DNA from 3 places in the Sedimenticola thiotaurini genome. Region 3 is predicted to be linked to each of the others. Evidence: predicted binding sites of a transcription regulator. Region 3 holds the regulator's gene; each other region holds the start of a gene.
The links. Region 3 encodes FNR, which switches genes on or off when oxygen is low (the NO sensors DNR and NnrR bind a similar motif). Its sites were predicted from a motif close to TTGATNTANATCAA; they were not measured.

Region 1: a site for FNR is predicted at 6,485-6,498, ahead of AAY24_RS16360 (cytochrome c oxidase subunit 3 family protein). Genes of this name have one in related genera too.
Region 2: a site for FNR is predicted at 6,699-6,712, ahead of AAY24_RS00725 (hydrogenase small subunit). Genes of this name have one in related genera too.

What each region holds. Positions count from the first base shown of each region.
Region 1 covers NZ_CP011412.1:3,545,625-3,555,955, reverse strand. The annotation lists gene AAY24_RS16390 (HlyD family secretion protein) at 92-1,123, shown strand; gene AAY24_RS16385 (ATP-binding cassette domain-containing protein) at 1,125-2,876, shown strand; gene AAY24_RS16380 (ABC transporter permease) at 2,873-3,997, shown strand; gene AAY24_RS16375 (ABC transporter permease) at 4,000-5,112, shown strand; gene AAY24_RS16370 (LrgB family protein) at 5,152-5,874, opposite strand; gene AAY24_RS16365 (CidA/LrgA family protein) at 5,874-6,233, opposite strand; gene AAY24_RS16360 (cytochrome c oxidase subunit 3 family protein) at 6,533-7,141, shown strand; gene AAY24_RS16355 (cytochrome C oxidase subunit IV family protein) at 7,144-7,422, shown strand; gene AAY24_RS16350 (multidrug effflux MFS transporter) at 7,456-8,697, opposite strand; gene AAY24_RS16345 (efflux RND transporter permease subunit) at 8,841-10,331, opposite strand, start outside.
Region 2 covers NZ_CP011412.1:150,732-161,062, forward strand. The annotation lists gene prsT (XrtA/PEP-CTERM system TPR-repeat protein PrsT) at 1-183, opposite strand, end outside; gene AAY24_RS00700 (B12-binding domain-containing radical SAM protein) at 388-1,899, opposite strand; gene AAY24_RS00705 (SDR family NAD(P)-dependent oxidoreductase) at 1,907-2,632, opposite strand; gene AAY24_RS00710 (serine/threonine-protein kinase) at 2,924-4,213, opposite strand; gene AAY24_RS00715 (hypothetical protein) at 4,267-5,187, opposite strand; gene AAY24_RS00720 (acetyl-CoA hydrolase/transferase family protein) at 5,293-6,570, shown strand; gene AAY24_RS00725 (hydrogenase small subunit) at 6,872-8,005, shown strand; gene hybA (hydrogenase 2 operon protein HybA) at 8,015-8,986, shown strand; gene hybB (Ni/Fe-hydrogenase cytochrome b subunit) at 9,019-10,158, shown strand; gene AAY24_RS00740 (nickel-dependent hydrogenase large subunit) at 10,195-10,331, shown strand, end outside.
Region 3 covers NZ_CP011412.1:1,642,882-1,653,212, forward strand. The annotation lists gene AAY24_RS18480 (two-component system sensor histidine kinase NtrB) at 1-170, opposite strand, end outside; gene ispF (2-C-methyl-D-erythritol 2,4-cyclodiphosphate synthase) at 208-702, opposite strand; gene AAY24_RS07475 (TusE/DsrC/DsvC family sulfur relay protein) at 859-1,212, shown strand; gene ispD (2-C-methyl-D-erythritol 4-phosphate cytidylyltransferase) at 1,234-1,947, opposite strand; gene ftsB (cell division protein FtsB) at 1,944-2,237, opposite strand; gene eno (phosphopyruvate hydratase) at 2,377-3,654, opposite strand; gene kdsA (3-deoxy-8-phosphooctulonate synthase) at 3,915-4,748, opposite strand; gene AAY24_RS07500 (CTP synthase) at 4,745-6,394, opposite strand; gene fnr (fumarate/nitrate reduction transcriptional regulator Fnr) at 6,664-7,422, shown strand; gene dnaQ (DNA polymerase III subunit epsilon) at 7,415-8,170, opposite strand; gene rnhA (ribonuclease HI) at 8,167-8,607, opposite strand; gene AAY24_RS07520 (class I SAM-dependent methyltransferase) at 8,608-9,396, opposite strand; gene AAY24_RS07525 (lytic transglycosylase) at 9,667-10,331, shown strand, end outside.

The DNA.
Region 1 (10,331 bases), 1.9 Mb from region 3:
TCGTGTAGGATAATCTTTCGGTCCTCGTATGTTGGTGACAGAGAAAACCTGCCAGGCCAAGGCCGATACCATCAACACAGGGTAGTTGGACATGCAGAAGAAAAAAGTCGTTATCCCGTTGCTGCTCATGCTGCTGTCGGCCGGCGTGGCCGGATTCTGGTGGCAAAGCGACCAACAGGAGATCGACAGTACGACACTGCAGCTGTACGGCAACGTGGATATCCGGGAAGCGCAACTGGCCTTCAACGGCAGTGACCATATCGCCGAGATCCTGGTCCAGGAGGGGGACCGGGTGACCCGGGGACAACTGCTGGGACGTCTGCAAACCGAACTGCTGGAAGCCCAGCTGGCCGAAGCCGAGGCGACCCTGACCGCGCAGGAGCAGGTGGTGGCCAAGCTGGAAGCGGGCAGCCGACCGGAAGAGATCCGCAAGGGACAGGCGGAACTGAACGCCGCCCTGGCCAGGGCCAAGTCCACCAGAAGCAGTTACCAGCGCATCGCACGCCTGCTGGACAAGGAGCTGGTCTCCCCCGAGGATGTGGAGAACGCCCAGTCCCTGGCTGAAGCGGCCGCGGCCCAGGTTGAGGTGGCCCGGGAAACCCTGGCCTTGCTGAAGGCGGGTCCGCGCAAGGAGGAGATCGCCGTCGCCCGGGCTGAACTGGCCGCACGCCAGGCCGGACTGGCCCTGGTCAGGCAGCGTCTGAACAACGCCAACCTCTACGCGCCCAGCGACGGCATCATACGCAACCGTATCCTGGAGCCCGGCGACATGGCCAGCCCCCAGACCCCGGTACTGACCCTGGCCTATATCGATCCGGTCTGGGTACGGGCCTACCTGCCGGAACCGGCGCTGGGCAAGGTGCCCCTGGGGGTCAAGGCAACCATCCACACCGACAGTTATCCAGATAAAAGCTACAGCGGCTGGATCGGTTACATCTCCCCCAGCGCCGAGTTCACACCGAAGAGTGTACAGACCCCGGAGCTGCGTACCCGGTTGGTCTACTCGGTGAAAATCCATGTCTGCAACCCCCAGGGTGAGCTGCGCCTGGGGATGCCGGTGAGCGTCACCATACCGCTTGGTCAGAAACCGTCCGATACCACCGTCAACCAGTGCGGAGAGTAGCGTGGCCGCCCCGGCGCTCAGCTTCAACTCCATCTGCAAACGCTTTCAGTCCACGGCCGGACCGGTGGATGCCCTGGATGAAATCAGTTTCACGATCCAGCCGGGCCGGGTCACCGGCCTGATCGGTCCGGACGGGGCGGGCAAAACCACTACCATGCGGCTGGCCGCCGGTCTGCTGCTGCCGGATGCCGGATCGATCCGGGCGCTCGGCATTGACGCCATCGCCGATCCCCTGGCGGTACAATCCAGCGTCGGCTATATGCCCCAGCGCTTCGGTCTCTATGAAGATTTGAGCGTACAGGAGAATCTCGATCTCTACGCCGACCTGCAGGGCATGCCGAAAGCCAGCCGGCCAGCCCGTTACGCGGAACTGATGCGCATGACCGGCCTGGGCCCGTTCACCCGGCGGCTGGCGGGGCACCTGTCCGGTGGCATGAAACAGAAACTGGGGCTCGCCTGTACCCTGCTGAGCTCACCCCGCCTGCTGTTGCTGGATGAACCCACGGTGGGGGTGGATCCGGTTTCACGGCGCGAATTGTGGCAGATCGTCTACCGCCAGGTGCAGGAAGTGGGTATGAGTGTGTTGCTCAGCACCGCCTACCTGGACGAAGCGGAGCGCTGCGATGAGGTGATCCTGCTGCACCAGGGCAAACTGCTGGGCCAGGATGAACCGGCCCGGTTCAGCCAGGCAGTGGCGGGACGGACCTTTCAGGTCAGTGCCCAGGGTCTGACTCAGCGCCAGTTGCAGGAGCGGCTGAGCCGGGCACCCGGCGTGCTGGACGCCCTGATTGAAGGGGAAGCGGTGCGCCTGGTGATGGAAACAGCACACACACCGAGGCCGGAAAGCGTGCTGCCGGGGCAGCCGGCCGTGCAGATCACCCCGGTCAAACCCCGCTTTGAGGATGCCTTTGTGGCCCGTCTCAAGAGCCGCCCCCAGAATCCGGATGAGGTGTTTTCCCTGGAGCTGAATATCCACGGGTCGACGGGTGACGAGGTTATCCGGGTCGATCGACTGCAGCGCCGTTTCGGAGATTTCATCGCGGTAAACAATGTCAGCTTCAGCGTACGCCGGGGTGAGATCTTCGGCCTGCTGGGGGCCAATGGGGCCGGCAAATCCACCACTTTCCGCATGCTCTGCGGCCTGCTGCCCGCCAGCAGCGGCGAACTGGCGGTGGCCGGCCACGACCTGCAGGAGATGGCGGCATCGGCCCGCGCCCGTATCGGTTACATGGCGCAGAAGTTTTCCCTCTACTCCAACCTGTCGGTCAGCCAGAACCTGCGTTTTTTCTCCAGCGCCTACGGTCTGCGGGGCAGACAGCAGCGGGCGCGCATCGAGTGGGCCCTGACCACTTTCGAGCTGACCGGCTACCGGAACAGCAATGCCGATGATCTGCCCCTGGGTTATAAACAGCGTCTCTCCTTCGCCGCGGCGCTGATGCATGAACCGGAGATTCTGTTCCTGGACGAGCCCACCTCCGGTGTCGATCCCCTGGCACGACGGGAGTTCTGGGCCCGCACCAACACCCTGGCGGAAGCGGGGGTCACGGTGCTGGTCACCACCCATTTCATGGAGGAGGCGAACTATTGCGACCGGCTGGTGATCATGGCCGACGGTGAGGTGCTGGCGGAGGGCACGCCGCTGGAGATGAAGAGCCATGCACGGAGCCCGGAAAATCCCGACCCGAGCATGGAGGACGCCTTCATTCAGCTGATCGAGCAGCGCCAGGCGAAGACGGCGGAGGCACCCCGATGAGGGCAGGCGTCGGCATGCGTCTGTGGGGCATGATCCGCAAGGAGAGCCTGCAGATTCTGCGTGATCCGTCCAGCATCTCCATCGCCTTCGTGATGCCGGTGGTGCTGCTGTTCCTGTTCGGTTACGGGGTCTCCCTGGATGCCAAACTGATCCCGGTCGGCATCGTGATTGAGCAGCCGGATACCGCCAGCCAGTCACTGGCGGGTGCCTTCGACCGTTCCGAGTTTTTCAATCCCCGGCGCTTCGACACCATCCAGGCGGCGGAACAGGCACTCAACCAGCGCCTGATCGACGGCATCGTCTGGCTGCGCAACGATTTTTCCAGCCGCCTGCTATCCGGTGACGAGGCCCCCATCGGGGTCATTATCAACGGTGTGGACTCCAACCAGGCCAATATCACCCAGGGTTACATCCAGGGAACCTGGCTGGCCTGGCTGGACCACTACGCGGAGAGTCGCGGCCAAGCCCTGCCCATGCCGGTGAGCCTGGAACAGCGGGTCTGGTTCAACGCCGCCCTCTCCAGCCGCTGGTTCCTGGTGCCGGGACTGATCGCCATCACCATGACCCTGATCGGCTCCCTGCTCACCGCCATGGTGGTGGCACGGGAGTGGGAACGGGGCACCATGGAGGCGTTGATGGTGACGCCGCTGCACCGGATCGAAGTACTGGCGGGCAAGCTGATCCCCTACTTTGTGCTGGGCATGGGTGGCATGCTGTTCAGTGTCGCCCTGGCGGTGTGGCAGTTCGATGTGCCGCTGCGCGGCTCTTTCTGGCTGTTGATGGTGAGTTCGGCCCTGTTCATGCTGGTGGCACTGGCCATCGGCCTGCTCATCTCCATCGTGGCCAAAAACCAGTTTGTGGCGGGGCAGATGGCCATCATCATCACCTTTCTGCCGGCCTTCATCCTGTCCGGCTTCCTGTTCGACATCAACTCCATGCCCGGCTGGGTGCAGTTCATCACCCACCTGGTACCGGCGCGCTATTTCGTCGCCATCCTACAGACCCTGTTTCTGGCCGGCGATGTCTGGCCGGTGGTGCTGGGCAACATGGGGGCGCTGTTGATCATGCTGCTGCTGTTTTTCACCCTGGTGTGGCGCAAGTTCCACAAGCGCCTGGAGTAGCCATGTATTTCAGAGTGATCATCGCCCTGGCTATCAAGGAGTTTCTGGCCCTGCTGCGGGACAAGCGCAGCCGCTTCGTGATCATCGGCCCGCCCATTATTCAGCTAATGGTGTTCGGTTTTGCCGCCACCTATGACCTGAACAATGTGCCGGTGGCGATCTATAACGAAGATCACGGCGGCGCGGCACGGGAGCTGGTCAGCCGCATCGAGGGCTCGCCCCATTTTCAGGTGGTCGCCCATGTTGAACGGGACAGTGAAGTGGCCCCATTGATCGACAACCGGGAGGTGCTGCTGGTGCTGCACATCGGCCAGCGCTTCAGCGCCGAACTGCTGCAGGGTGACGGCGCACTGTTGCAGGCGATACTGGATGGCCGCAACTCCAACACCGCCATGGTGGCTATGAACTACCTGCGCAGCATACTGCTGGAGTACAACAGCGACTGGTTGGAATCCCAGGGCAGCCAGGGTCCCCAGGTCACCCTGCAGACCCGTGCCTGGTACAACGAGAACCTGCAATCCCGCTGGTTTATCGTGCCCGGCATCGTGGGTCTGCTGACCCTGGTGGTGACCCTGCTGGTGACCGCCCTGTCGGTGGCCCGGGAACGGGAGGCGGGCACTTTTGACCAGCTGCTGGTGACGCCCCTGCGGCCACTGGATATTCTGATCGGCAAGGCCATTCCCGGCATCGTGATCGGCCTGCTGGAGGCGAGCCTGATTATCGCCCTGATGGTGCTGCTGTTCGAAATCCCCCTGCGCGGCAGCCTGGGGGCGCTCTACCTGGGCATCGGGCTGTTCCTGCTCTCCGCCGTGGGTGTGGGACTGATGATCTCCGCCATCGCCGTGACCCAGCAGCAGGCGGTACTGGGGGCCTTTCTGTTCCTGGTGCCGGCGGTGATCCTGTCCGGCTTCTCCACCCCGATTGCCAATATGCCGGAGCCGATCCAGTGGCTCACCTATCTCGATCCGCTACGCTATTTCCTGGTGATCGTGCGCAGCGTCACCCTGGAGGGCAACGGCTATGATCTGCTGGTTCATCAATACTGGCCGATGGCCATTATCGGCCTGGTGACCCTGGCGATGGCCGGTTGGCTTTTCCGCCACCGCCTGTATTGACGCCACGGCGGACGCCGGCTACCCGACGCACAGGCCCGCTTAAAAACCGAACAGCGACAGCAGCCAGGGGATCAGCAGGGGACCGGCAAACGCCATCAGCGCCATACCCAGGCCGGAAAACGCCCCCATCTCTGACGACACCTGAAACGCCCGGGCGGTGCCGATACCGTGGGCGTTCAGTCCCATGGCGACACCTTTCACGCTGTCATCCCGGATATGCAGCAATTCAAACAGTTTGGTACCCATCACCGCCCCCACGATACCGGTGGATATCACCAGCACCGCGGTCAATGAGGGCAGGCCGCCCAACTGCTCGGAGACTCCCATGGCAATCGGTGTGGTAATGGACTTGGGGGCCAACGACAGCAGGGTCTCCTGGCTGGCCCCCAGGAGCCAGGCCACAGCAACCGATGAGAGCGCGCCGGTGGCCACGCCGATAAACACGCTGATGGCCAGGGGTATCCAGATCGCCTTCAGTTTCTCAATCTGCTGAACCAGGGGAATGGCAAACGCCACGGTTGCCGGCCCCAGCAGAAAGTGGACGAACTGGGCGCCGTCAAAATAGGTTTCAAACGGGGTATTGCTCAGATACAGGTAGCCGATGATAAACAGGATGGCAATGGCAACCGGGTTGGCCAGGGGATTGGTACCGGACAGTACATAGAGCCTGATCCCGATCAGATAGGCGATCAGGGTCACCGTCAGTCCCAGCAGGGGCGAAGTGGAGAGATATACCCAGATCTGGGCCAGATCGGCATCCATCACCCGTCTCCTTTCTGCAGCAGCTGTATAACCTTCTGCATCACCAACGCGGTGACAGCCATGCTGACCACGGTGCTCACAAACAGGGTGGTCACAATCGCCACCCATTCACTGCCGATGCGCTGCAGGTGGGTAATGACCCCCACCCCGGCGGGAATAAACAGCAACGACAGATGGGCCAGCAGATTACTCGAGGTAAAACGGAGGAACTCCGGTACACGCCCCATCAGCAACAGGGAGAGAAACAGAAAGATCATACCCAGCACCGGGCCGGGTATGCTCAGACCCAGGAGCATACCGACAACCGTACCGAGCAACTGATAGAACAGCAGCACGGCCATACCGTTAATAAAATTCAAATCAACCACCCCAAAACCGGCTCGTCGAGCACCCTGCCGACACTGCCATCCTGATCATTTATCAACCCGGTACATTAGATCAACTCCGCTCCCATGTCTGTAGCGGAGCGTCGTGTCAAACCACTTAAAGACAGTCGAACTACCCTGCTGTTATGGTCGGCGCCATGATCAACAGCCACACCGACCCGCACAACTCCGGTCACGGGGTCGACTCGCGGCGCCTGCAACGCGCCGGCGGAGAAACGGGCAGTTTGACCTTGATCATATATTTCCAGCCACCCTTGTAAATAATGGGCGCCATGAACAGCCCCTGTACCGAGCCACAGATCGTCACCACGGAAGCGGAGATCGAGCGCCGACGTATCCCCGGAAACAGTGGAATCTGGGTCGGGATCTTTTGCGTCCTGGTGGAATTCCTGATGCTGTTCATCGTCTACTTCGTGGCCAAGGTACATCACCCGCAGGCGTTCGAGAGCGGACCGGACAAACTCCTCACCCTGGCCGGTGTGACCATCACCCTGTTGCTGCTCACCAGTGGCTACAGCATGGTCAAGGCGGTGGAATCGATACGACGCAACGACGCCACCCGGGCATTCCGCTGGGTGGTGCTGGCACTCCTGCTCGGCTGCGGCTATCCGCTGGTCAAATTTTTCGAGATCCGCTGGAATGTGGCCCACGGCGTGGATGGCCAGACCGGCATCTTCTACACCGTCTACTACTACCTGACCCTCAACCACCTGGTACACGTGTTCTGGGGCCTGCTGGGCCTGGCCTGGGTGGCATTCCGCACCAACCGCGGCGCCTACTCCTCCGGCGAATACAGCGGCCTGGAAGCGGCCGCAGTCTATTGGCACACCACGGATGTGATCTGGCTGGTGATCTTTCCCTTTTTCTACATTCTGAGGTGAACATGGGGCGCGCGGAAAAAATCTGGCTGCTGTTGATCGCCCTGACCATCGCCGGCGCCTGGTTCGCCGAGACCGGCCACGCCGGCTGGCCCCTGACCCTGCTGGTGGCCGGATTCATCGCCTTCAAAGGGCGCATGGTGATCGACTACTACATGGAGATGAGAGACGCCAACCCCCGTATACGCCATGTGCTGTACGCCTTTAACACCGTCATCCCCCTGCTGGTGATTCTCAGCCACGGCTGGGGTGATCTGTTGCGGCGTCTGACCACCCTCGATTGACTGCATCAGAACTACCGGCCCGCAACTGCCCGGTTAACCGGCTACGGCACCCGCCACCTGGACCGGCGGGATCGCCTGGCCAATCAGATTGGCCACCAGTGTGGAGCCAAGCATCACGCTGACCGTCGGCAACAGGCCGTGCCCCGGGAACAGGTTCGGCAGCGACCCCAGCACCCCGCCCAGGGAGAACATCAGGGTGGTAAACACCGCCGACGCACTACCGCCCCCACGGGGAAAATAGCTCATGAAGATGGTCATACCCGACGGGTTGGTCAGGCCGATACTGCCGACCCCCAGCATGATCAGCGGCACCACTACGTAGAGCCGGTCCAGGCCCAGCAGGACAACCAGAAACAGGCTACCGATAGCCAGCAGCTGGAGCAGGATGCCGCTGCGGAACAGAGTCTGGGGATTGATCCGGCCCAACAGCCGGGCGCTGGCCAGGTTGCCGCTGGCGAGCACCACGATATTGGCGCCGAACAGCAGCGGAAACAGTGTTTCGCCGGTCTGGAAGTGCTCCAGGTAGATGGCCGCCGACTGGGTGACGAAGATCATCATCACACCACCACTGAACGCCATGGCGATGGGGAAACGGATCGCAATACGCCGGCCATTGATGCGATACCGGATCACCGCCCCGTACTGGCGGAATACCCGGCTCAGGGAGATGCTCCGCTTCGGGTTCGGATGGGTTTCCGGGACAAACAGCAGCAGGCTCAGGCAGAGCGCCAGTGCGTAGACCGCAAACAGCCAGAAGATCGCATGCCAGCCGAAGTGCAGCAGATAGGTGCCGGCGGCCGGCCCTGCCAGCGGCGCGATCATCACCACCATCATCACCAGGGCGAAACGTTTACCCGCTTCGATGGGGGAGTAGATATCCCGCACCAGGGCCATGGCCAGAACCGTCGCACTACCACCACCCAGGGCCTGCAGAAAACGCCACACCAGGGTCTGCTCCACGGTACCGGCGAACACAATGCCCAGGGTTGCCGCCAGGTATAGCAGCAACCCGGTGACACCGATCGTCTTGCGGCCCACCTGATCGGAGATCGGTCCACCGAAAAACTGGCCGATGGCATAACCGAGCAGATAGGTGCTGACCGTGGCGCTGACCGACGCCACATCAACGGAAAAGTAGTCGGCAATGGTCGGCAGCGCCGGCAGATAGAGATCCATGGTCAACGGCCCCATTGCCGCCAGGGCTCCCACAAATAGCAAAAAGAGCGCCGGGACCTTCAGGCCACTGGCATCCCCCGTAACCGGGCTGGTGTTCATCTGTTCCCCCGAGAACCCCGTCGTCGGCCAGCAGCTCCTGGACCGGTCGACGCGACGGGACATAAAAGGACAGGGAGAGAGTCCCTACTCCCCGATGTATCGATTAACAGGACCGGCGGATCGGTGCGATCCGCCGGCCGGCTTCAGCTCTCCTGATTGACCGGTGCCCCATCCGGCGTCTCACTGCTGACCGGCGGACGCACGAACCAGCTGCGGATCATTACGAAAAACAGGGGCACGAAGAAAATGCCGAGCAGGGTTGCCGCCAGCATACCCCCGAGCACACCGGTACCGATGGCGTTCTGGCTGCCGGAACCGGCACCGTTGGCGATTGCCAGCGGCAGTACGCCAAAACCGAACGCCAACGAGGTCATGATGATCGGGCGCAGACGCTGTCGGGCCGCGGTCATGGCGGCCTCTGCCAGATCCATGCCCTGCTCCTGCAGAGACTTGGCGAACTCCACGATCAGGATGGCATTCTTGGCCGCCAGTCCGATGGTGGTCAGCAGACCAATCTGGAAATAGATGTCATTGGGCAGACCGCGCATAGTGGTGGCCAGCACTGCCCCCAGTACGCCCAACGGTACCACCAGGATGACCGAAAAGGGTATGGACCAGCTCTCATAGAGTGCGGCCAGTGCCAGGAAAACCACCAGGATGGAGAGTGCAAACAGCGCCGGAGCCTGAGAGCCGGCCAGTCGCTCCTCGAAGGAGAGACCGCTCCAACTGAAGCTGATCCCTTCCGGCAGCTTGGCAATCAACGCTTCGATGGCATCCATCGCCTCGCCGGAGCTGACCCCCGGTGCCGCGGCGCCGTTGATCTGCAACGCGGACAAGCCGTTGTAGCGCTCCAGCCGGGGCGAGCCGTACTCCCAGCGGGTATCGGCGAAAGCGGAGAACGGCACCATCTCCCCCGCCCCGTTGCGCACCCACCAGTCGTTCAGATGCTCCGGCAGCATGCGGTAGGGGGCATCGGCCTGCATATAGACCTTTTTCACCCGGCCCTGGTGCACAAAATCATCCACGTAGGCACTACCCCAGGCACTGGACAAACCGTTGTTGATATCCGCCACCGACAGTCCGTAGGCACCGGCCCGGGCGTGATCCACATCCACCTGCAACTGGGGCATATCATCCAGACCGTTGGGGCGCACCCCAACCAGACGGGGATCTTTGGCTGCCATGCCCAGCAGCTGGTTGCGGGCCTGCATCAGCTTATCGTGACCCAGGTTGGCCTGATCCTGCAGATAGAGATCAAATCCGCTGGCGTTGCCCAGCTCCATTACCGCCGGTGGCGGGAAGGCAAACACCCGGGCATCCCGAATCTTGCCGAAAGCCTGCATCGCCCGGCCCACCACCGCATTGATGCTCAGCTCCGGACTCTGGCGCTCATCCCAATCCTTCAGGCGCACAAAGGCGATGCCCATGTTCTGACCGCTACCGGCAAAGCTGAACCCGGCAACCGCCATCATCTGCTTTACCGCCGGATCGTTCAGGTAGTGCTGTTCAACCTGCTCGATCACCTTCAGGGTCCGTTCCTGGGTGGCACCGGCCGGCAGGACGATCTGGTTAAACAGGATGCCCTGGTCCTCGTCGGGCAGAAAAGCTGTCGGCGTACGCATAAACAGTACCGC
Region 2 (10,331 bases), 1.5 Mb from region 3:
GCGGGCCTCGATGTTGGTGGGGTTCTCCTGCAGGGCATTTTTCAACTGGATAACGGCGGATTTTGCTTCGCCCTTCTCCAGGTACGCTTTCGCATCCTGGATATAGCTATCGGTGTCCGCTGCGTTGAGTAGTGAGGTACTGAGCAGCAGTGCGCAGGCAGTAAGGTTACGTAATGATTTCATGGGTCGACATTCCTTTTTTTGTCTGTGCCGATCAATTTTGCGGTTATCGGATCCGGGGATGTGTGCTGTCTGAGCGGGGACCTGCCATCGACTGGTAAATATCGGCGAAGCTACTGACGCTGCCATTATACACGGATTGGCAGTGTCCATACTGCCGGGTAAGGAGGTGTCGGAAGCAACAGTCTGCATGGCCCATGGCGGTTTCTAGCGATGTCTTGCCTGACGACTGGCAAGGCGACTGGTCGGTGCTGCCGCGCTGCTCTCCGTTCCGCCCTGATCGCGCAGGAAACCCGGCCGTCCCTTGATGCCTGAGCAATTGAAATCGGCCTCGAGCGCCGGGACAACACTCCCCGGAGACAGGCCGAGTGGCCCGGTGAGACCGTCATATATCAGTTGGAACAGCCGCTTCAGGGCAATCCGGTGAACCTGGCCGGTGGTGGCGAACAGCCAGTCACTCAGTTGCATAAAGCGCTCAAAGGGTTGATCTGCCAATACCAGCGGCAGGCTCTGTTGGAAGCGGCCGGAGTTGGCAATCATCTCCCAGTAACGGGCAAACCGGTTGAGCCGCTGCATAGTGGGAAAATTGATCCGGTCTGTGCTCAATACGTTGTACGGGGCGGCCGGGTTGTAACGCATACGGAACGGTTCGCTGTGGCGGATAATGGGAGAGCCTTTAAGCCGTTTCAGTACGCCCACCTGGATTTCATGGGGAGCGAGGGCGGCCAGCTGATTGAAACTGTCGGCGAAGCTGGTCATGTCTTCACCGGGCAGGCCGATGATCAGATCAGCATGGAGGTGGGCCCGGGTCTCGTTGCGCAGCCACTGCAGATTGGCCCGGCTCCTGGTGTTGTCCTGCTTGCGGCTGATAATCCGCTGCACCTCGGGATTGAAACTCTGGATGCCGATCTCCAGTTGCAGGGTGCCGGCCGGAAAGCGCTGCAGGACCGCCTTCAGCCGTTCCGGCAGGTGATCCGGTATCACCTCAAAATGGAGGAACAGCTGCTCGTCCAGACGGGCCAGGAAAAACTCCAGCAGCGCAACGCTCTGGGCCGGGTTGAGATTGAAGGTGCGATCGACAAACTTGAAGTGCCTGACGCCACGTTGATAGAGCTGCTCCAGGGCCGCCATGAAACGCTCCCGCTCAAACGGCACGGCGGTTCGGTCCAGGGCCGAGAGGCAGAATTCACACTTGAACGGACAGCCGCGGGAGGCCTCCACATAGATCAGCCGCTGGGCAATGTCCTGGTCGGTGTACCAGGCGTAGGGCAGTTGCAACTGGTCCAGCGGCGGTGGCGGCGCTTCGGTCACTTTCTGGATCGGCCGTTCACCCTGTAACAGCTGTTGGCAGAGTTGGGCAAAGGCGAGGTCTCCCTGGCCGGTAATCAGGTAATCCGCCAGCGCCACGATCTCCTGATCCTGCCACTCGTGGCTCACCTCCGGTCCACCCAACACGACGATAGTCTCCGGACTGACCTGTTTCAGCAGGGCCACCAGCTGCCGGCAGCGCTCCGCATTCCAGATATAGACCCCGAGGCCGATGATGCGCGGTTGATCCGCCAGCAACTGTTCCGCCACATCGATTGGCCAGGGATCGATGGTGAACTCCCGGATCACTGCCCGGGGCTGCAGTTCACCCAGGTTGGCATACAGGTAACGCAGCCCCAGCGAAGCGTGTATATGCTTGGCGTTCAGGGTGGTTAGGATGATCTCCGGCATCGATGGGTCAGTGCTGGTTCAGCGTGCGGATGTCCGCAAAGCTGCCGCTGGGCAGTTCCTTAAGCCCCGGGATGGTATCGGCGATCAGTTTTCCCGCCTGGTAGGGATCGGGCATCGCCGGGGTGTTCCGGGCGGCGCGCAGTTTGCCGACCGAGGGGAACTGCTCCTCATCCACCTGGGACGGGTCACACAACACATCCTGCATGGCGGTATCCACCAGGCCCGGCGCCAGTGCAGTGAGATGGGTGTGGGGAAATTCATGGGCATAGAGCTGGGTCAGCATGTTCAGGGTCGCCTTGGAGAGGGCGTAGGCGCCCCAGCCCCGATTGCCGTTGATGGCGGCCCCGGAGGAGATCAGCACGATCTGGTCGATGCGGATACCCGATCTCAGCAGCCAGTCCAGCAGTACCTTGTTGGACCAGACATTGGCGTCCATCACCCGCTGGATGTCCTCCAGGCTGGTATCCACCATATCCTGCACTTTGCCCAAGATGCCGGCATTGAGGATCACCACATCCAGGTGACTGATGCCCATCAGCAGCTTCTCCAGGATCTTTGGCACCATGTCGAAATCGGTCAGATCGCAGCGCATATCCTTCAGTTTGATGTTGGTCAGATCGGAGACGCCACGCCGGCTTAGGCCGTACACCTCCCAGTCCTTCTCCAGATAGACCTCGGTGAGGCCATGGCCCAGTCCGCTGCTGTTACCTGTGATCAATACTGTTCTGCTCATCTGTTTAATCCATATCCGGTTAGTGTTTTAACATTGAGTGCCGCGTGGAGCGGTGGAGAATGGAACCTGCTTCACCACGCCGACAGTAAGATACTGCGGGGAGTATGACATTCATCCCTTCCGCCTGTGAAGTTGCCTTTTCCGCCAGGCTTTTCCATTCTGGCGGGATGATGGCCGTGGTGTGATGCAGCCGTCATACAGAAAGCGTTGGTAGGCGTCAGATGCCTGGGAATTTTGGGGTGATCCGGTGGGCAATGGACAGCAAGGTCGGGCTGTTCAATGGCTTTCTCCTTATAGTGCCGAGGCCATCACGGAGGTTTTTTCCAGGCGATCAGCCAGGGTGCGCATCAACACCTTGTCAAACTTGGTCTGCAGCTGGGTGGATGCCTGTTGCAGTGACTCGGTGCGGATCTTGATCACCGTCACCGGCAGATTGCTCACCACACTGGCGCTGCGGGGTTTTTTCCTGCCGTGAATATAGGCCATCTCGCCGAAGCAGTGACCCGTCTCGATCAGCCCCAGAAAGGCATCATTTTTCATAATCCTGGCGTTGCCGGAGGCGAGTATGAAGATGGATCCGCCGATCTTGCCTTCGTCAATCAGGGTTCTGTTGGCCTGAAACCGCCGCCATTTGCTGATACGCAGAACTTCCCAGAGCTCCACGTCAGTAAAATGGTTGAAGAAGTGCAGGGTTTTCAGGATGTTGAATTTCCGGGTGTCCGACACGACGGTATTGGTCGCCGGTTCCAACTGCTCATGCACCGTGGCCAGATCGCAGGCCAGATCCGCCCAGCTGCTGTAGCGATCCTCCGCCCGTTTGCAGAGGCAGCGCTCAACGATCCGCAGGATTCCCGCCGGAATGCCCCCCCGCACTTCCTGCAGTGGCGTTGGCGGGCTGTTGGAGATCTTCTGTATCAGGTCATACTGGTTTTCAGCAGTAAACGGTAACCTGCCGCTCAGCAGCTGGTACATGACCACGCCGAGGGAGTAGATATCCGCCTGTTGGCTCAGTTCATGGCCCATGATCTGTTCGGGGGACATATAGCTGGGCGTACCCACCGCGTCCACCACTTGGGTCAGTTCAGAATCGGCCAGCAGGGCGGTTCCGAAGTCGGTCAGCTTGATGTCGGTGCCGCCGCTGGTCAGCAGATTGGCGGGCTTGATGTCCCGGTGAATCAGCCCGTGGACAAAGGCATACTCCAGGGCGTTACAGCACTTGAAAATGATCTCCACCACATCGTCCAGGGGAAGCAGATTCTCCGGTTTGGTGTACTGCTTGAGGGTGTGGCCCTCGATATACTCCATGACGATATAGTGCATATCCTTTTCGGTCCCGGCGTCGAACACCGAGACGATATAAGGATGGCGTAGCTTGCCCGCCAGACTCGCTTCATTGATAAACATCTTTTTGAAGCGGGCGCCGTTGGTCGGGTCATTGAAGATATTCTGATGGGCGATCTTGATCGCCACTTCCTGATTTGAGAAGGGATCCTGGGCCAGATAGACCGAGGCGGTTGCCCCTTTCCCCAGCAGTTTGCGGATCTGGAACTTACCAATCGTGGTGCGCGTTAAATCGTCCATGACCGGTATCTCCGGTGGTGTATTCACAAGATTGCGAGTCCCAGGCGGTTGGTTTATTTATCTGACCAGGTCAGTTCAAAGTACTGGCACTGCTCCAGAAACGCTCCGGTGCTCTTGGGCATGGGTACCCTGGCCCCTGAAAGATAAGTGATAAGTTGAGTCCCGGCGGTGATCAGTTTCACGCCTTGGTCAATATGTCGTTGTCTTTCCTTGCTGGCCCGCATCGGCAAGTCGCTGACAAACTCTTCCACCTGCTCCCGCGAGGCAACAAATTCCGGCCAGACACTGAACAGGGCCTTGTCCTGCTTGATCAGTTCTATCTGCTGCTTGGCTGCCCGACTGTAGTTGCGAATGAAGGGGACCGCCGGGCCGAATATCTCGTCGTCGGTGAAGGTCTCCACCATATGGGTGGTGATGCGATCGATATCCTTCATCGACTGGGCGATTTTTCGATAACGCGACTCGAAGAGCTGGTCAAGGGGGTGGGAGAAGGCCTTGAACGGTTCGCCCCAGAGTTCATCAATACCCTCGTGACCGCTGTAGTGCTTCACCAGTTTGCCCAGTTCCAGCGCTTCCTTGAAGCAGTCCCCACAACGGATCATCAGTTCATTGTCGGGATTGACCTTGACCCCCTTGGCCTCCAGGTCAACGATGGCGTTAAAGATATCCGAGGCCCGATTGAACAGGGCGCCGGCCAGCATGGCGCCGTTCACCCGCTTGCGGGCCGGATCCTGCTGCTGCTCATAGGCTTCGCGCGCCTCTTCGAGCCGTTCGCCCGGTGTGTTGATCCCGCTCTCGGTATGGTGGAAAGCGCGCCGGGTCAGGTCGTCAATCAGTTTTTTCCGATTGGCGAGGGTATTTTCCGGGGTGGGATAGTAGCGGATCCAGTAACCGTCGTAGAAGACGCACTCTTTGTCCGCAATAATACGACGGGTACCATTCTCAGGATTGTTACTCATTCTTACGTCTGACATTGTTCAACCTAATCGGCCGCCAACCGGAAGTAGAATCGTTTTCTCCACAGGCCGTAAGGGTAAATTTTACGCTTAAAAATCGATGCAGGGAATCAGGTAATTGAGATGAAACAGCATAAAAATGCACATCAGGCACTTGCCGCAGTGGAATCGGGACAGCGGGTGTTCGTGCACGGGGCAGCTGCGACGCCGACACGGTTGATCGAAGGGCTGGTTTCCCATGCCGAACGGCTCCGGAATGTGGAGATCATGCATCTGCATACTTTTGGCGATCCGGCTTACGCCCGGGCCGATTATGCGGACAGTTTTCGTGTCGCCAACCTGTTCGTCGGCGGTAACATGCGGGCTTTCTACGATGGCGATCGGGTTGACTATCTACCGTGTCTGTTGTCGGAAATTCCGGCGCTGTTTCGTTCCGGTCAACGTCCTATCGATGTGGCGCTGGTGCATCTCTCGCCACCGGATGCCCACGGATTCTGTACCCTGGGCTGCAGCGTCGATGTGGCGCTGGAGGCGGTATACGCGGCCCGTACTGTGATTGCCCAGATCAATCCCCAAATGCCCCGGGTACACGGGGATGGCTTTGTGCATATCTCCCAGATCGATCATGCCATTGAGGTGGATGACCCCATCCCGGCGGTGCCCCGGGCGGTGCTGGGTGACGTGGAACAGGCCATCGGGCGTCATGCGGCCACGCTGATCGAAGATGGCGCGACTCTGCAGATGGGTATTGGCGCCATACCCGACGCGGTGCTGGCCGCCCTGCACGGGCATCGCCATCTGGGGATACATACCGAGATGTGGTCGGATGGTCTGCTGGATCTGATCGAGAATGGCGCGGTGGATAATTCGCGCAAGAAGAGCCATCGGGGCAAGACGGTGTCAGGTTTTGTCATGGGTTCAAAGCGGGTCTATGAATTTATTGATGACAATCCGTCCGTCATCCAGGCCCGCATCGACTGGGTTAACGCGCCCCATGAGATTGCCAAAAATCCCCGCGTCACAGCCATCAATTCGGCAATTGAAGTGGATCTGACCGGTCAGGTGTGTGCGGACTCCATCGGCCATCGCATCATCTCCGGGGTGGGCGGGCAGATGGATTTCATCCGGGGCGCGTCCCTGTCGCCCGGAGGTAAACCGATAATCGCTCTGCCCAGTCGAACTAAAACTGGGCTGTCCCGTATCGTCTCCACCATCAAGCCGGGTGGCGGTATCGTCACCACCCGCTCCCATGTCCACTACGTAGTTACGGAGCACGGTGTGGCGAATCTCTATGGACGTACCCTGAATGAGCGGGCCGAAGCGCTGATCGCCATTGCTCACCCGGATGACCGGGAAATGCTTGCTCGGGAGTGGCATGGGCTGCGGGCGGCACGGGGTTGACAGGAGTGCAATGTCTGTTTCCAGTCCCTGGTTAGGGAATAGTAGGACTTTAGAGAAAGGAGATCGACATGAAAAGAAACTTAACGATAAGTTAATAAAAGTGAAATAGAACCTTCCAATTTTTCCATCTGATATATGTCAGACAATGCGCTAAGCAGTTGAGTGCCCGATTGAAACTTTTCCATACCACTTTCATGGCATGGAAATTGTACTGCCTCCTGAAATAAGAAACCTGAAGCTGGCGGGAGTACCGGCTACAGAGTTAGTCACCTTCCAGCACTGATAACTGAGGCAGGGGTTAATGAACGAAGAGCGCAAATTTGAGCTACTCGAAAAGAGACTGGGTGTGTCACGTCGGGACTTTATGAAGTTCTGTACCGGTGTGGCGGCGACCATGGGGCTGACAACCAGTGATGCCATGGCGATGGCCGAGGCGGTGGCCACCCCCCAGGCACGACCGCCGGTAATCTGGCTACATGGTCAGGAGTGTACGGGCTGTACCGAGTCCCTGCTGCGCTCTGAGCATCCCACCCTGGAGAGCCTGATCCTGGATCTGATCTCACTGGATTACCATGAGACCCTGGCGGCCGCCGCCGGGCACCAGGTGGAGGCAGCCAAGCAGGCTTCGATGGAGGCCAACAAGGGCAAGTATCTGCTGGTGATTGAGGGTGCCACGCCGGTGAAAGATGGTGGCATCTACTGCAAGATCGGTGGCAAGACCATGCTGGATCATGTGAAGGAGGCTGCTGATGGCGCGGCCGCCATTGTCGCTATCGGCTCCTGTGCGTCCTGGGGTGGTATCCCCTCCAGCGGCATCAATCCCACCGAGGCCAAGGGGGCACCGGATATACTTACAGACAAGACCGTGGTGACTATCCCCGGTTGTCCGCCCAACCCCTATAACTTCCTCTCCACCGTGCTGCACTTCGTTACTTTCGGCAAGCTGCCGGCGCTGGACCATCTGAATCGGCCCAAGTTCGCCTATGGTCGGCTGATTCACGAGAACTGCGAGCGGCGCCCACATTTCGACGCCGGTCGTTTTGCACTGGAGTTTGGTGATGAGGGACACCGCAAGGGGTACTGCCTGTACAAGCTCGGGTGCAAAGGCCCCGAGACCTATGCCAACTGCCCGGCTGTGGAGTTCGGCGATGTGGGTGGCGGTGCCTGGCCAGTGGGTGTGGGTCACCCCTGCTTCGGTTGTACCGAGCAGGGTGTGGGCTTTACCAAGGGGATCCACCAGTTGGCTGATGTGAAGACCCATACGCCGCCGAATGCCTTCCCCTATGTCAATGATCGCCCGGGTGCCAGAAATGCCACTCCGGCTGCTGCCGCCCTGGTGGGTGGCGTGATCGGTGCCGTGGTCGGGGCAACTGCTATGGCAGCCAGGAAACTGGGCAGCAGCGAGCAGGCCGATGGCGACGACAGCCAGTCCTAGGGGGGCGTGATGAAACGTAGAGATTTTATCAAAGCTGCTGCGGGTGGTGCCGCAGCGCTCTGCGGTGCTGGCAGTGTCGAGGCCCGACCGAATAAAGAACCGCTGGAGAATGCCGTTGGCATACTCTATGACGCGACCCTCTGTGTCGGCTGCAAGGCCTGTGTGCGGGCCTGCAAGGAGATTAATGATCTGCCGCCGGTGACCCAGGGCGAAGAGGTGCAGTACGACGCCTCCCGCGGCGTCACCGGTGCCACCTACAACGTGATCAAGGTGTATAAGAACGGCACCTCGGAAGTGAAGGATCGAGAGATCGACGGCTTTTCGTTTGCCAAGAAGAGTTGCATGCACTGTGTCGATCCCGGTTGCGTCTCCAGTTGTCCGGTTTCCGCCATGACCAAGCACCCGGTGACCGGTATTGTGCAGTACAACCCGGATACCTGTATCGGTTGCCGCAACTGCATGGTGGCCTGTCCCTTCAACATTCCCCAGTATGAATTTCACGACCCCAGGGGGCAGATCCAGAAATGTTTCTTCTGTAACCAGGCGGGCGTTGATCGGATCTCCCAGGGACTGTTGCCCGGTTGTGTCGATGTCTGTCCCACCGGTGCGACCCTGTTCGGCACCCGCAAGGATCTGCTGGCCGAAGCGAAACGGCGACTTGCTGCCAAACCGGGCGAGACGCTCACCTATCCCCGGGGTCGTGTCACCGATCAGGTGCATACCCATGAGAAAGCCGCGCCGGAATACCAGCAGCACATTTATGGCGAGCACGAAGTGGGTGGTACTCAAGTGATGCATATCGCTGGCGTACCACTGAAAAAGCTCGGTATGCCGGAACTGCCTGAGCGCTCCTATGCTTCCATTGCAGAAGGGGTTCAGCACACGCTTTACAAGGGCATGATCGCGCCGGCGATCGCCCTGGCGGGGTTGGCCTACGTGGTCAAGCGTAACACCAGTCAATCGGACCAGGATGATGAGTAAGCATCCCGGACTCAAACCAATAGAGGTGAACCATGAGTGAACATCAACCGGTGGAAGGTAAGATTTTTACCCTGCCATTCATGTTCCTGGGTGTGCTGGCTGCCATCGGGCTCTATTTCCTCGGTGTACGATTCATTGACGGAATGGGAGCGGTAGCCAATATCAATTCAGGTTATCCCTGGGGTATCTGGGTCGTCTACGACGTGGTGGTGGGCACGGCCCTGGCCTGTGGCGGTTACGCCCTGGCCTTTGTTATCTACGTGCTGAACAAAGGGAAATACCATCCGCTGATCCGACCGGCCATCCTGGCCAGTCTGTTTGGTTATGCCCTGGGCGGTTTTGGTGCCTTTTTCGATATGGGACGCTACTGGCAGTTCTATAACATCGCCATGCCGTCCAACTGGAACTTCAACTCGGTCATGCTGGAGGTGGGGCTCTGTGTGATCACCTACATCTTCGTGCTGTTTATCGAGTTTGCCCCCACCGTGCTGGAGACCATCGGAGCCAAAAAGGCGTTGCGCTGGTTGAACAAGGTTCTGTTCTTTTTCATCGCCCTGGGTGTGTTGCTGCCAACTATGCACCAGTCCTCCCTGGGTTCTCTGCTGATCATCATGGGCGCCAAGGTGCATCCGCTCTGGCAGTCGCTACAGTGGCTGCCACTGATGGCACTGTTGTCTGCCCTTACCATGGGTTTCTCCATTGTCATTTTTGAAGCGTCGTTCTCTGCGGTTGGATTCAATCGGCGGCCCGAGACCCCACTGCTGGCCCGTCTGAGCAAAGCGATTATCTGGCTTATCTCAGTTTTCCTGATAGTGCGTCTGACCGAACTGGTGTTGCGTGACAAACTGGGTTTTGTCTTTGCCGGTGATCTGGCCGGCAACATGTTCCTGCTGGAACTGGCGCTGTTTGTCTTCCCGTTGCTGGTGATGCTCTTTCGGGGGCGCCGTGATAATGCCCGCCTGCTGCTGCTCGCCGCGGTGTCGCTGCTGTTCGGTGGTGCTCTGTACCGTTTCAATGCGTTCCTGATTACCTACGATCCCGGCCCCGGTTACAGCTACTTCCCGTCGGTCCCCGAGATCATGGTGACCGTGGGCATTGTGGCGATTGAAATCATGGCCTATCTGGTCTTCGTTAAGAAACTGCCCGTTCTGCACTCTGCTGAACACGCGTAAGGCAGAACAGACATTCCTTAAGTAGGAGAAAATATTGTGGCTACTCGTATAACTGTTGATCCCGTCACCCGCATCGAAGGACACCTGCGTATCGATGTCGAGGTTGAGGATGGCAAGGTCAGTAATGCCTGGTCCTCCGGCCAGATGTGGCGGGGTATCGAGAAGATCCTGGT
Region 3 (10,331 bases):
GATTCCACCACATGCAGTACCTGGCTGACCGCCTCATCCACATGCCGTTTCTCCCGTTCCAGGTCAACGGCGATCTGATAGAACGAGATCACCAGACCGATAAAAAATACCGTCATCACGGTGATCAGGGTCTGCTTATAGGTCAGGCTGTGCCTGCGTTTTATCCCCACCACTGCTCCCGATCTGTTGCACCCATGAGGTCAGCCCTCAGCGGGCAGAACCTGTGTCCGCGACCGCCTCCAGAAGTACCACGGCATAACAGGCGATACCCTCTCCGCGACCGGCAAAGCCCATGCCTTCGGTCGTGGTCGCCTTGATGTTGATCTTGCCTGGATCGCTGTGCAGATCTTCACTCATGTTTCTGCGCATCGATTCGATATGCGGACTAAGCTTGGGCGCCTGCGCCACCACGGTGATATCCGCGTTACCCAGTCTCCAACCCTCGCTGTCCAGCAGCTGCATCACCCGCTTGAGCAGCTGGCGGCTGTCGATGTTTTTGTATTCCGCACTGTTGTCTGGAAAATGGTAACCGATATCCCGCAAACCTGCAGCGCCCAGCAGCGCATCACAGAGCGCGTGGATTAACACATCGCCATCCGAATGCGCCTCCAGCCCGAACGGGTGTTGAATCTCCACGCCCCCCAGGATCAGGGGCCTGCCGGGCCCAAACCGGTGGGCATCATAGCCCTGGCCAATCCGCATTGTATCTCCTCACTGACTGATCAATATTTGAGACCCCTATATGCCCGCCCCTTCCCCCGCAATCAGCAGCACAGGGCACTATGAGCTAATCTTGTTGTATAACAAGATGAAGGGCATAAGCGTTGTAATGTCTCATCATATAGGGAGGACAGGAAGATGCAAAAAACTGATGCTACCCCGTTCGAACTGCGCCAGATTCATCCAATGCCGGATAGTTTTTACGATTGGAACGAAACGTTGGCAAAACAGCTGGCGGCGGAAGAGCAGATTGAACTGACTGACCAGCACTGGCAGGTGATCCACTTCTTGAGAAACCACTGTGACGCACCGGGCAGGGGGTGCAGCGCCAGGCTGCTGCTCAAAACACTGAGTCGGCAATTCCGCAACCAGGGCGGTAAGCGCTATCTCTATACCCTGTTCCCCAGGGGGCCGGTGGTGCAGGGCTGTAAAATCGCCGGCATACCGCTCCCCCGATACGCCCTGGATCTCTCATTCGGCAGCGTGCACTGACCAGCAGGAGTATTCAGTCGGTCAATCCCTGGCCTGCTGATCCAGATAAAAACCGGCCAGAACCAGGTCCTCTGGCCGGGTGATCTTTATATTGTCAGCGTGACCTTCAACCAGCAGCGGCTGTCGGCCGGCCAACTCCATGGCACTGGCCTCGTCGGTCACCAGTCGATTATTGGTGAGCGCCTGCTCTAGCGCCCTTTGCAGTTCGGCACAGCGAAACATCTGTGGCGTAAAGGCGCGCCAGAGCCGATCCCGGGGAACGGTTTCAACTATTGTTGCTGCCTGATCATCAGCCCGCTTAATCGTGTCACTGACCGGCACAGCCAACAGACCGCCCACGGGATGATCCCGGAGATTTTGCATCAGCTTATCCAGATCACTCTGTCTCAGGCAGGGACGTGCTGCATCATGCACCAGCACCCAGTCGTCGGGATCTGCCTCGTCTTGCAGCGCCAGCAGGCCATTCAATACGGAATCAGCCCGCTCCCGACCACCGATCACCTGCTGCACCCGGGGGTGGTTTGCGTAGTCGCTGCCGGCCCACCAGTTATCCGTGCTAGAGATCGCCACAATCACCCGGGTAATGGCGGGATGCTCCACCAGCGTCTGCAAGGTGTGGTCGATCACCAGGCGATTCTGCAGGGTCAGGTACTGCTTAGGTACAGCCCCACCCATACGACGGCCGATCCCCGCCGCCGGTACAACTGCCCAATAGCGCCGGCCTGCCTCACTCACTGGTCGGGTTTCCGGGGCTCGATGATCTGGTAGAATATCTCCCCCTCCCGGACCATACCCAGGTCATTGCGGGCACGCTCCTCGATCGCTTCCAGGCCATTCTTCAGGTCATCCACCTCTGCCTGTAGTGCCTGATTACGTCGCTGCATCTGCAACAGCTGCTCCTTCTGCTGGGCGATATCCTGCTTCAGCCGGTACAGATCAGCCAGACTCCCCTCGCCCACCCAGAGGCGATACTGGAGCACCGCCAACATGGCGACAAGTAGCAGCATCAGAATCCGTATCATCATCTACAGTGACTTCTATCGGGTTACCCGGCAGCAGGGTTCGGGGAAATTCAGCAGGTGGGCGGGATCAGACGGAGCAACCGGTGCCGGTCACCCCGCCTGACACTTCCTCCACCGATTATCCGGTGGAGATCAGGTCCGGTCAGAGGTGCTTGAAGGCCCCTTTACCGGCATAGACCGCTTCGCTGCCGAGCTGATCCTCTATACGCATCAGCTGATTATACTTGGCCACCCGGTCGGTGCGACTCAGGGAGCCGGTTTTGATCTGTCCGGTATCGGCCGCCACCACCAGATCGGCGATGGTGGTGTCCTCCGTCTCGCCGGAACGGTGGGAAACCACCGCGGTATAACCCGCCTTTTTCGCCATACCGATCGCCTCCAGGGTTTCGGTCAGGGTACCGATCTGGTTGAACTTGATCAGAATGGAGTTGGCAATCCCCTCTTCAATGCCCCGGGCCAGAATTTTGGTATTGGTGACAAACAGATCATCACCAACCAGTTGCAGCCGGTTGCCCAGTTTCTCGGTCAGCAGCTTCCAGCCATCCCAGTCGCTCTCATCCATACCGTCCTCGATGGAGATGATGGGATACTGATCCACGATTCCGGTCAGGTAGTCGACAAACTCTGCCGCCTGGAACTGGCGACCTTCGGAGGCGAGATCATAGACCCCATCTTTGTAGAACTCGGAACTGGCCACATCCAGACCCAGGTAGATATCGCTGCCCGCCTTGAAGCCACTCTTCTCGATCGCCTCCAGGATCACTTCGATGGCCGCCACATTGGAGGGCAGATCGGGGGCGAAACCACCCTCATCCCCCACGGCGGTGTTGAGGCCACGGCCTTTCAGCACTGACTTCAGGGCGTGAAACACTTCGGCGCCGTAACGGACCGCTTCCCGGATTGAGCCGGCGCCTACCGGCAAAATCATAAACTCCTGGATATCCACGCTGTTATCAGCATGGGAGCCACCATTGATGATGTTCATCATCGGTACCGGCATCCGGTAGGGACCGTCCGAAAGGGAGCGGTATAGCGGCAGGGCCTTCTCCTGGGCGGCAGCATGGGCGGCAGCCAGAGAGACCGCCAGCAGGGCATTGGCACCCAGCCGGTCCTTGTTCTCGGTACCATCCAGTTCAATGATCTTCCGATCCAGGCCGGCCTGATCCTGTACATCAAATCCCAGCAGCGCCTGCTTCAGCTCACCGGTGATATTTCCGACCGCCTTCAGCACGCCCTTGCCCAGGTAACGCTGTTTATCGCCATCACGCAGTTCCAGCGCCTCGCGGGAGCCGGTGGAAGCACCGGAGGGTGCCACCGCCCGTCCAATAGCGCCATCAGCGGTAATGATATCCGCCTCGACAGTGGGGTTGCCACGGGAGTCCAGGATTTCACGACCTCGAACATCAACAATCTCAGACATTGTCACTCCAATTTGTTGGATTAATTTTAATATTAAAGCGTTAAAGATAGGGTCCAGACCCGACCGAAAACCGGGCCGTTAAATCGTCCACTCACAACAGTGGCGTTGGCCGGGCCGGGCTCCGCGGCAGGCGTCGTGTTCGACTCACCGTCGCGCGCTATCAAGTACCCTCTCCCGATCCCGGTCGCCCGGGACACGGCCTGTTAAAAAGGTCAAAACTGTTAAGGAAACGGACCTCAACAGCCGTCTGGCAGATCGAATTAAAGCGTGTTCTCGATAAACCCGCGCCGCTTGGTGACCTGATCCAACTCCATCAAGGTCTCCAACAAAGCTTCCATCCGGTCCAGCGGCCAGGAGTTTGGGCCGTCACTGAGGGCCTTCTCCGGGTTCGGGTGGGTCTCCATGAACAGCCCCGCGATACCCGCAGCAACGGCGGCACGCGCCAGCACCGGCACGAATTCGCGCTGTCCGCCCGAGGCGTTGCCCTGGCCGCCCGGCAACTGCACGGAATGGGTGGCGTCATACACCACCGGCACCTGACACTCCCGCATCACCGCCAGGGAGCGCATATCGGAGACCAGATTGTTATACCCAAACGAGGCACCCCGTTCGCAAACCATGATCTGCTGATTTCCGGTGGCACGGGCCTTCTCCACCACATGTTTCATATCCCAGGGCGCCAGGAACTGACCTTTTTTCAGATTGACCGGCAATCCCTGACTGGCGACTGACTTGATGAAGTTGGTCTGGCGACAGAGGAAGGCCGGCGTCTGCAGCACATCAACCACCGCAGCCACCTCGTTCAGCGGCGTATCCTCGTGCACATCCGTCAGCAGGGAGACACCGATGTCCCGTTTCACCTTCTCCAGGATCTTCAGGCCCGCCTCCAAGCCGGGGCCCCGGTAGCTCTCACCGGAGGAGCGATTGGCCTTGTCAAAGGATGACTTGTAGATGAAGGGGATACCCAGGCGATCCGTCAGTGCCTTCAACGTGCCGGCGGTATCCATTGCCATCTGCTCGCTTTCCACCACGCAGGGGCCCGCAATCAGAAACAGCGGGTGCTCAAGACCTACCTGGAATTCACCTAATTTCATGCTGGTACACTCTCCCTGCTCATGTCGTATTTATGTTTCCTTGCCGCCTGGATAAAGCCGGTGAACAGCGGATGCCCATCCCGGGGCGTGGAGGTGAACTCCGGATGAAACTGGCAGGCGATAAACCAGGGATGCTCCTTGATCTCGATGATCTCCACCAGTTTTCCATCCATTGATCGACCGGCGATGGTCAGCCCGGCCTTCTCCAGCTTATCCAGGTACTGGTTGTTAAACTCATAACGGTGCCGGTGACGCTCCACAATGGTGTCACTGTCATAGAGCTTGCGGGTCAGCGCATCTTCGCTCAGCCGGCACTCCTGGCCGCCCAGCCGCATGGTGCCACCCAGATCCGAGTCCTCACTACGCACCTCCAGTTCGCCATCCGCATTGAGCCACTCGGTAATCAGGGCGATGACCGGATAGGGGGTCTCGCGGTTGAACTCGGTACTGTGGGCATCCGCCATAGCCGCCACATTACGGGCATATTCGATCACCGCCACCTGCATACCCAGACAGATACCCAGGTAGGGAATACGCTGTTCACGGGCGTAGCGCACGGTCTCTATCTTGCCCTCCACACCCCGTTCGCCGAAACCACCGGGCACCAGAATGGCGTCCACCCCGGCCAGGCAGCCAGTGCCCTCTTTCTCCACCTGCTCGGAGTCGATGTATTTGATGTTGATCCTGGTATGGGTGTGGATACCGGCGTGAATCAGCGCCTCGGAGAGGGATTTGTAGGCCTCGGTCAGATTCATGTATTTGCCGACCATAGCCACCGTGACGCTGCCGTCGGTATTCTCCAGGCCGTCAATCACCGCACGCCACTCCGACAGATCCGCTGCCGGCACATTGAGGCCGAACTGGCGTACCACCAGCTCATCCATCTTCTGCTCGTGCAGTAACAGGGGAATGCGGTAGATATTGTCCGCATCCACCCCGGTAATCACCGCCTCTTCAGGCACGTTGGTGAACAGGGCGATTTTCTTGCGCTCCGCATCCGGCAGCGCGCTCTCACAACGGCACAGCAGTACATCCGGCTGAATACCGATGGAGCGCAGCTCCTTGACCGAGTGTTGGGTCGGTTTGGTCTTGATCTCACCCGAGGTCGGAATATAGGGAACCAGAGTCAGGTGCAGGAACAGGGCGTTCTGCTTGCCCAGTTCCACCCCCATCTGACGGATGGCTTCCAGAAAAGGCAGGGATTCGATATCACCCACCGTGCCGCCGATCTCCACCAGGGCGATGTCCGCGTCGCCGGCCCCCAACCGGATACTGTCTTTCATTTCGTTGGTGATATGGGGGATCACCTGCACCGTGCCGCCGAGATAATCGCCGCGTCGCTCCTTGCGAATGACACTTTCGTATATCTGGCCGGTGGTGAAGTTATTGTTACGGCCCATGGTGGCGCGAATAAAACGCTCGTAATGGCCCAGATCGAGGTCAGTTTCCGCACCATCCTCCGTGACAAACACCTCCCCATGCTGGAAAGGACTCATGGTGCCCGGATCCACATTGATGTAGGGATCCAGCTTGATCATGGTTACTTTGAGGCCACGCGCTTCGAGCAATGCGGCCAGTGAAGCGGAGGCAATACCCTTGCCCAGCGAGGAAACAACGCCGCCCGTGATAAATACGAATTTGGTCATAGACTCTGTGTCTGCAGGTGGAGGAAAGAAAAAGTTCAGGACGGGGCTTAATGGTACGCGAAAGCGACTATAGCCTCAATCAAAAGGCTGGCGAATTATTGTTAACGATGACTACCCCACAAACTGGCCGGTTTAGTGCCCGGCACGTCCTTGCGGGCCATCCGGGCGAAAATCCGCAAGGTTTTGGTGCAGTCCGGGGAAATGTTACTTGATCCAGAGCAAAGCAATCTGCAAAATAGCCGCTACTAACGGCGATGCAGGTTCATGACGTGAGCGGACATAAGGTCATCTCTTTCGATAATATCAAGGTTGCCTGCAGGAACTGTAGTCTGACCTCACTGTGCCTCCCCATGGGTCTCACTCCGGAAGACGTGGATCAGCTCGATGCCATCGTCAAGCGCAGCCGACCGCTGCACCGTGGCGATCACCTTTTTCAACAGGGTGACGACTTCCAGTGCATCTACGTGGTCAAAACCGGTACTGTGAAGAGCTTCGATCCCGGTGAGGATGGCAGCGAGCAGGTTCTGGGTTTCCACCTGCCGGGAGAGATGATCGGGCTGGACGCAATTGAGAGCGGCTATCACAACTGCTCCGCCAAGATTCTGGAGACCACCGCGGTCTGCGAGATCCCGTTCGAGCGACTGGAGGAACTCAGCAGTACCATACCCAGTCTGCAACACCAGATGTACCGCCTGATGAGCCGGGAAATCGGCCAGGATGAGAACATGCTGACCCTGCTGGGTAAACGCAATGCGGAAGAGCGGCTGGCATCGTTCCTGCTGAGCCTGTCCGAGCGCTTCCAGCGGCGCGGTTTTTCTCCCTCTGATTTCTACCTCAGTATGTCACGGCATGAGATCGGCAACTATCTCGGCCTGGCTGTCGAAACCGTGAGCCGGCTGTTTACCCGCTTCCAGGACGAGGGGCTGCTCAAGGTGGAGCGGAAACATATCCAACTGCTTGATATCCCACGCTTACAGCAGATCCTGCGTGGTGATCAGGGTAATATCCGGGAACGGCAGTTCACTTAATCTCCCCCCCTGGGGTGCCGGCCACCCCGGCCTGATCCAGTTGCCGCCACAGACAACCACCACCGGCGCCTTTTTCAATCAGATCGAGCCGCTGCTGATGGGCACTAAGCTCATCGGCACTGGCCCGCACCACCTTTAAGCGGGGCCGGGCCGGATCCAGGCGCTGAATCGGCTCCCCAAAGGATTCCCCATCACTGCCACTGGCATCCAGGGAGAGGGCGCTCTGACCGCCGGTCATCATCAGGTATACGTCAGCCAGAATCTCCGCATCAAGCAGCGCACCGTGCAGCTCCCGATGGCTGTTATTGATGTCATAGCGCTTGCACAGGGCATCCAGACTGTTGCGCTGCCCCGGATGCATCTTCTTTGCCATCACCAGGGTATCCACCACGGTGCAGAAGCTTTCCAGGGGTGGATGATCCGCCGCCAACAGCTTCAGCTCGTGATTCAGGAAGCCCATATCAAACGGCGCGTTGTGGATGATCAGCTCCGCCCCGTCCACATAGGCAATAAAATCATCCACCAGGTCGGCAAAACGGGGTTTGTCGGCAAGAAACTCATTGGTGATGCCGTGCACTTCGATGGCGGCCTGATCAATCTCCCGGTCAGGCTGCAGATATTGGTGGAAGTTATTACCGGTCAAGCGTCGGTCAACCATCTCCACGCAGCCGATCTCGATAATCCGGTGCCCCTGGCTCGGCTCCAGACCGGTGGTTTCTGTATCCAGCACGATCTGCCGTGTACTCATGATGTCAACTCCTCTACACCTCTGTTGGCGAGCTGATCCGCCAGTTCATTTTCCGGATGGCCGCTATGCCCCTTGACCCAGGCCCAGTGCACGTCATGGGTGGTGACCAACTGATCCAGTTGCAGCCAGAGATCACTGTTCTTGACCGGTTTCCTGGCGGCGGTTTTCCAACCATTCCGCTTCCAGTTGGCAATCCAGCTGGTAATGCCGTTCTGCACATACTTGGAGTCGGTGGTCACCCGCACGCTGGTCGGGCGTGTCAGCGCCTCCAGGGCCCGGATCACGGCGGTCAGCTCCATCCGGTTATTGGTGGTTTCCGCTTCACCACCATACAGATGACGCTCCTTCCCCTTGAAGCGCAACACCGCGCCCCACCCCCCTGGACCGGGATTCCCCTTACAGGCACCATCTGTATAAATCTCTACTCTATCAACCACTTAATCTCTACTCCAGGGAGGTCTGATATGATTTGCCGTGGGCTCCACCACGCCGCCCCTGATCGGTCGGGGGCGCAACTTCCAGGCCGGCTTGATGGGCGTCAGCCGGGACACCCGCTTAACCGCCAGTATCAGGTAGACACCAGACAGCGGCGACCAGAAGCGTCCGCCCAACTGTTCCAGAAATTCCAGACGCTGCAGCATACGGGGATGGCTCAACGGCGGACGGAACATCGCGCCCTGCTCCGCCTTGATCTGAAATCCAAGCAACGATAACCAGTCATGCACCCGCCAGGAGGAGATAAAGTGCCCGATCCAGGGAACCCGCTTGCTGCGTAACCGTAACAGCCGCCACAACCCCCACAGGCTCCAGGGGTTAAAACCGACAATAATGACATGCCCTTCGGGAATCAGCACCCGCTCCACTTCACGTAACAACTGGTGTGGATTTCTGGAAAAATCCAGCGTATGGGGCAGCAACACCGTATCGATGCTGTCGGAAGCGACCGGCAGATACTGCGGATCCCCCACTACGCATCGACTATCGAACGCATCATCCGCTTTCGGCACTAATATGACCTGAGACTTGATTCGACTCATTCCGAGCGGATCCAGCTGAACCCCCAGACAATCGATCTGCAACAGGTAGTAACCGAAACATTCGGCCAGCAGCCCCTCCAGTACGGCCTGTTCCAGGGCCAGCAACTCCTTGCCTGGCGTGGTGTTGAACCAGGTCCGAAGCGCATCTGTAGCGGGTGGGACAGTGATCCGATTAAATACTCTTTTCATCAGCAGGTGCGTTAGTGTGCGATGAACCGAACTGTACCCCATTCCGGCCGGAGATTCCCCCCTGGATCCCGGGCACTATACGCTTTTCTGCCGACCCGCCGTTGAACCGGCTGTCCGCTCCATCACCCGGATCGACAAGGTGCGATCCATAAAAGTGACACCGACCCCGCTTCGTTGCCGTTAACATGACCTGATTCCTGGAAAAAAACGGGTGATTTGCGTATGATCCCGACACATTTCAACGAATGCCAGACAGCCGCGGATAGTTTCATGTCGACGAGATTTCTGACTCTGCCTCTCCTGACCGCCTTGGCTCTGAGCGGCTGCAATACCCTCGGCCACAAAGCCGAACTAAATACGGACGACACAGAACTTCATTCCGTGACCGCCCGGACTGACACCGCATTGGCAGCCGAGCAGCGCCTGCATGAGGCGTTGGTTTCCGCTCCTCAGGTGGTCCCTCTTCCGGACTCTTCCGAATCCGGTGAAAGTGAGCAGCAGGCGGCAGATAGCTCGCCGGACAACCTGATGGATCGGCTGCGCGCCGGTTTCAGGCTGGAGATCCCCGATAACCCCCGTATCGACCAGCAGATCCGCTGGTTCACCGCCAACAGCGACTACCTGGACCGGGTGCAGAACCGCGCGGCTCCGTATCTCCATTTTATCGTGGAAGAGGCTGAACGCAGAGGCATTCCCAGTGAACTCGCCCTGCTACCGATCGTGGAGAGCGGTTTCCAACCATTCGCCTACTCCCATGGTCGCGCCGCCGGTCTGTGGCAGTTTATCCCCTCAACCGGCAAACATTTCGGCCTGCAACAGAACTGGTGGTACGACGGTCGACGGGACGTGGTAGCGGCCACACGGGCAGCGTTTAAATACCTGGGCAGTCTGGCGGAACGATTTGATGGGGACTGGGAACTGGCGCTGGCCAGCTA